DNA from 2 places in the Alteromonas sp. ABV4_150 genome. Region 1 is predicted to be linked to the other one. Evidence: predicted binding sites of a transcription regulator. Region 1 holds the regulator's gene; the other holds the start of a gene.
The links. Region 1 encodes LexA, which represses DNA repair genes until DNA is damaged. Its sites were predicted from a motif close to TACTGTATNNNNATACAGTA; they were not measured.

Region 1 (3,153 bases):
CACGAGACTTCCGATGCAGATACATTGAGGCAAACATAACCCCAAACACTACAACCGCAATCCCTACGCATATAAAGAACATCAGCATATGCAGGTCGTAAACCTGCCCGCTGATGTCGGTGGCACCGCGTCTTAGATTAAGTGAAGAAGCCTCTTCACTGACTTCTTGGGCAAGAAGCAAAGGAGAAAAAAGCAAAAACGGTATAGTTGAACACCATTTTGCGAAAACGGTCGTTAGTTGTTTCACTCAGCACCTCCGTAATAGCAAGACCAAAAACGCTGATATTTTTGCGCGATGCCCTACCAAATGGTTTGCGAACGATTGACCCATAACCTCAACTTGTAAAACAAATTTAGAGCCATTGTTATTATTTTGTTAATCTTTGTCTAAGAATTGCGCAATAATTCCGTGCCGTCTAGTCTTTTCTGTTAAAAATTTAACGAAATGTTCAATTTTTAATCATTTGCAATGGCAGCCTAACGTTACGTTTTGAATAAAGGAGTAAATTGGTAGCTGTTGAGACGGGGTAAAATCAAACGCGCATTTTGAACAACGCATGTGAGTTTACGAGCAATCATTTGAGCGAAAAATCAACGAGTAACGCGCTATCGATATTTATTTTCAAACAAATTTTCAAACAAATTTTCAAATAATGAATGCATACCTAAAAATTCATTCATAGGCAGAATGGCTTTTGCGTGCTGCTTAATATTTATACTTGAGGTCATGATTATACGAGGTATTGCGCGCTGCTAACTTGAGAAAACTAGCATAAATATGGCAACAAAAGGCATTAAAAAAGCGGCTAGGGCGCCGCTTTTCGCTGAAGATGTTAAAACCTTACATCCAGTCGGCGTTTCTTATGACACCCACGGCAATACCTTCTATAGCAAAAGGCTCGCTTGCAAGATCTACTTTAATTGGCGAAAACTCTTCATTTTCGGCATGGAGTAACACTTCACGACCGCGTTTCTCTAAACGCTTAACCGTAACGTCTTCATCCACCCGCGCCACAACGACCTGACCATTGTGGACATCAGTCGTGCGATGCACCGCGAGGAGATCACCATCTAAGATACCGATGTCCTTCATACTCATGCCGTTTACGCGAAGCAAAAAGTCTGCCTGAGGCTGAAACAAAGCAGGATCGACTTTGTAGTGCGATTCTACATGTTCTTGCGCCAAAATTGGCTCACCAGCCGCTACGCGCCCGATTAGAGGCAAACCTTCTTCTTCTGGTGCTGTATCCTCAAGGGGGATATTGAGCTTAATACCACGGGAGGTACCAGGTAAAATTTCAATTACGCCCTTACGCGCCAATGCTTTCAAATGTTCTTCTGCTGCATTGGCAGAACGAAAACCAAGTTGACGAGCAATTTCCGCACGTGTAGGCGGCATTCCCGTTTCTTGCATGGTTGTTTTAATAAGTTCTAAAACTTCAGTTTGTCGAGCTGTGAGTGGGCGCATAAAAGACCTGTCTGTTCATACAGTTCCTGTAAGTATATACACCTAAAAACAAATAACAAGCACTTGCCGCGTCTTTTGCTACACGCATGAGTCTGCGACAAGTGCAGTATCCTTATTTTGCCAGAAGGGCCATGTCCGAGTTACCTATTTGTAGCTCCAACTCTCCATCGCTGTTTTGGCGGGTACGCATACCATCAACGTTTTGCAGCCCCAATAATGGACTGTGCCATACCGTATGCCCTTTATTATCAATCTCAACTACTTGGTACCCGATGCTGTCATAGTAATCATACGAATAGTCGTAATCATCTGGCTGATGGATGGCGAGGATCGACTGGTTAGACGATGTCGTTGGTATAGCTGCTATCTTCTGAGGGTAAAAAGACAGCGCTATAGTCTCTTTCAATGCTAACGCTTCGCTTGTCACGTCATACACATTGATAGTTGAATAATCTCTATCCAGACACACAAACTCAAGGTCACTATCGCTATCAAAATTTACTGTGAGCAGTTGATCGCAAGTAGTTTCCAACTCATTTAACTCAACGAACTCACCGTCCTGCATTTTATAGAGCTTGAACGAACGATACCCCCCGACAGCAAAATAATGCACTCCATTACTTTCTGAAACAGCCAGCGCGTTGATTGAAAAGTCGTTGTTTATCGCGTCAATTAGCACCTGATTTTCAATATCAAACGCTTTAAGTCGATCGTTTTCCACGACAACTGCATCAGCGTAACTGTCGTTATTCACATCTAGTGCTTCAATAAATGATATTTGACTGTTGTGATTTTGACTCAGTGTCCACTGAACAGAATTATCCGAAAGTCTCACCACATTGAACGACGAATTATAGTCCAGCGCCCCTATTAATAACTCACCCACACCGTCATTATTGTAATCTGTAACGACCGGCTTGCTGTAGTTATAGGCGTCTTCACCAACTTCGCCACTTATCGCAAACTCATCGTCTTTGTTTACTGATAGAATTTGAATAGATGAATCGTAATTGCTTGTGTCACTGACAAAGACAGCTCTTTCGTCATTGTCACCGTAGTGAGCCCAGCCTGCAGCGTGATATGTATAAGCGCGCGGCGCACTTTCAATATCTGTCAATGCGTACTCACCGCTAGCGTTCTGCTGTGCGACTAAAACTTGGTTGTCACCAGTCCAAATGATATCGGGCACATTGTCGTTATCTAAATCATCGATAAGAAGTGACATAGCACTGTACGTGTTGTGAGCGATAGCCCACTGCTCAGAAATTTGACCCGCATCGAATACAAAGCCTTTCACCTGTCCCCACTGACATTCGGATACCACCACGAGCCCTTTAGCAGCGGAGCTTTCATTGGTGTAGGCTATATCGCAAATGTCTGGATGTTCCAGCGTGGCTAAACTGTTTTTCGATACTGCTGAGTAAATTGAGATATGGTTCCAACTATCAGCACCGATGATTTCATCGACACCATCGTTACTCATATCGCCCACCACAACAAACATGTTGCTAAACCCGCTGCCATACAGCCATTGGTTGGTACCACTATCAATGTCAAATACGTAACCGTTGTTCGTTACCATCTCTATCGAAGCGTCATCATCTACATTACCAAAAGCAATATTATTTACGCCGTCGATATCATACTGCTGTAACTGTTCACCCGTTTGAACATCAACAATGACA
Region 2 (3,153 bases), 120 kb from region 1:
CCTACGGCGTAGCGCCTGTGCCAGACGCTATCGCGCCCAAATATACAACAGGCCGTTACATCCACCCTAGTCGAGATGACCAGCCAGGATATTACTGGGTAAACACGTATGCCCTTGATAAGCGCCCTTTGTATGCATTACCTGCTCTGACCTTGCACGAAGCAGTACCTGGCCACCACCTTCAAATATCGTTGGCAGCAGAGCTTGAAGACTTACCTATGGTGCGTCGTAACACCTATATTTCGGCGTTTGGTGAAGGCTGGGGTTTGTACTCAGAGTTTTTAGGTATTGAAGCAGGTATTTATGAAACGCCGTACGACAACTTCGGTCGCTTAAGCTACGAAATGTGGCGTGCGTGTCGTTTGGTTGTTGATACCGGTATGCACACCATGGGCTGGAGCCGTCAACAAGCGGTTGATTATATGATGGAAAACACCGCGCTTTCAGAACACAACGTTAATACTGAAATAGATCGTTATATCTCTTGGCCTGCGCAAGCCTTGTCTTACAAGATTGGAGAAATCAAAATTAAAGGCCTTCGCAAGAAAGCAGAAAAAGCGCTAGGAGAGCGTTTTGACGTGCGCAAATTCCACCGTGCCGTGTTAGAAAATGGCTCAGTTCCACTGTTTATCTTGGAGCAAAACATCAACACGTTTATAGAAGAACAAAAGGCACAATAAACATGATCGTTGCATTTGGTGTTATTGGATTACTTATCCTGTTTTTAATTTACTTTGTGCTGCGAGCGCAGAACTTACAGAAAGAACTGGCGCTGTTGCGCCACTCAAACAAACAGACCAGCAATAAGGTTACGTATGCTTATCGCAATCTCGTTCTTGTTACAGATGCGTTGGAAAAAAATCTTACTGCACGTATTGAAAGTGCCTATAAAAGCCGCCTTATCGACCAAACTCAATACAACGCACTGCACCCGCTTATGCGCAACTTTTCAACCATTATTATGGCTTGTTGTGAAAAAGGCATGTCCCTTGAAGAGTCTTTAAATAAAGCGTTGCAGAATGAAGAAGTTACTCTTGAGGAAATTCGTGAAGTGGTGAAGGCCCTACCTAGCAACGTTCGCATGGTGTGGGCAAAAAATACCGCCGATGGATTTATTGCTTTTTGCCAAACCGTTACAGCAACCGTAAGCGGTACTGCAGCAAAATCACAAAAAGAACCGTCGACGCAAGAGTAACCTCGCATTCTATTTCTCCTCTCATTAGCACTTCATTAGTGCTAATGACGTGCTAGGGTCACCCGCTTTACTATGTAGTTAAGGTAGGCGGCCCTCCACGATATCCCACTCTTTTAAAAGTTTAATCTTTTTACCTTTTCAAACTAATCAGTGAGTTAGCGGTTAAAACAACAAGACAAAAACCTTTTGTCTTGAAAAGGGTTATTGCTGCCCTATAATACTGTATAAAAATACAGTTTATTTTGAGTGCCATGAATAAATCGTTATCCGTGCTTAACAATCATCCCCAAATTTGGCGGGCCAGAAATCAAAAGCAAAGTGAAACTAAATTTTCGCTGGGTTTTCCACGCCTAGATAAAGCACTTAACGGTGGCGTTGCTTCTACGGGGCTTGTGCGTATTGCCTCACTGACCGGCGTGGGTGAGCTTTCATTATTTAAACGAGTTATTTGCCAGCATCGCACGCATAAACTGGTGGTGTTTATTAACCCTCCCGGATTACTACAGTCACCATGGTTAGAAAACCTGGGGCTGAAAGCACAACAGGTACTCGTAGTTAAAGCAGGTACTGAGCAGGAGTCTTTATGGGCAGCAGAACAATGTTTAAAAAGTACGGCTTGCCATTGCGTTGTGCTGTGGAGTAATGCAGTAAATCAAAAAGAAGCACGGCGCCTGCAAGTAGCGGCAACGCATAATGACGCACTGTGCTTGCTGTATACTCCCCCGCAACAACAGGCATCATCGTTAAATTATTCAAAAACAAGCTCACAAGCTGATACACCAAGCCAAAGCGACAGTTCATTGCCCATCACTTTAGATATTGCGCTACTTGGTAAACCCCACGCTTTATCGGTGAACATACGCAAACAACGTCATGGGTGGCCAAAAGATAACGTTGTTATTTCTCATCAGTGGACCCCTGACAATCACGCCATTAAATGGGCCATGGCACATAACACGCTTTCCGATCAGGCTTTACATTCTGTGAGCTAACAATGCTGTGGGCCTATATTTACTGCTATCAACTCACTTTAGACAGCCACATCAAAGCGGCTAAAAATAAACATGCGCACCGCCAAGCGCTTAAAGGCGATCTTAGAAATGAACCTAGAAGCGAAGCTAACAAAAGCTCTTCGTCATTACCGTCGAATACCCCCGTTGCAGTGTACTGCAGTAAAACAAACAAAATTACGCAGTGTAATGATATTGCGCAAAAAGAAGGCATTGAAATTGGTCATGGACTTGCCCAAGCAGCAGCGCTATGCCCTTACGTGCATATTCTGCCTTTCAGTGAAGAAGTCGAAAAGCATATGCTGACCCAGTTAGCCCATCGGCTTTATCCACTGGCTTCTGACATCGTATTAGACAACCACATTCACGCAAATAGTGTAAGCGGTCTGGCAGTAAGGCTAGATAACCTAACTCATTACTATGGCGGTCATACGCCACTGTGGAAAACTTTAAGTCAAACTCTGGCAGAAGCAGATATTCGCTATCATTTTGCTAGCGCATGGACAATTGAGGCCGCAAAAGTATTAGCGCTTCATAAGTTTAATACCTACTTACATACACCCAATGACATAAAAAAGGCGCTAAGTACGTGCCCGCTTTCTATTACTGCTTTGTCACCTAAAGTCATTGACTCTTTGGCAAGAGTGGGAGTTACCCGTGTACAGCAACTGCTGGCCATGCCGGTACAAGAACTGGGGCGGCGCTTCGACAATAACACCATTATGTATCTTACTGCATTAAGAGGAGAAACCTTTCCCCAGGTTACGCTATTTAGGCCTTTGGAGCATTTTGATAACTTTACTTTATTGCCTTTTGATATTGAAAACACACAGCACCTAACGCCTTTTGTCACCCAGCAGTTTGAACATTTGTCTCACTATTTACGAGCAAGAAACTTATATACATCCAGCATCAACGTGCGTATTCATTTCAGAGAAGCACCTGTTA

Region 2: the regulator LexA is predicted to act here: its motif matches at 1,414-1,433, upstream of ACYX4M_RS06905 (recombinase RecA).

Annotation. Positions count from the first base shown of each region.
Region 1 is NZ_CM149971.1:1,705,436-1,708,588, reverse strand. Features, by position in the region: gene coxB (cytochrome c oxidase subunit II) at 1-247, opposite strand, end outside; gene lexA (transcriptional repressor LexA) at 842-1,468, opposite strand; gene ACYX4M_RS07445 (hypothetical protein) at 1,581-3,153, opposite strand, start outside.
Region 2 is NZ_CM149971.1:1,581,901-1,585,053, forward strand. Features, by position in the region: gene ACYX4M_RS06895 (DUF885 domain-containing protein) at 1-680, shown strand, start outside; gene ACYX4M_RS06900 (hypothetical protein) at 683-1,195, shown strand; gene ACYX4M_RS06905 (recombinase RecA) at 1,447-2,187, shown strand; gene ACYX4M_RS06910 (Y-family DNA polymerase) at 2,190-3,153, shown strand, end outside.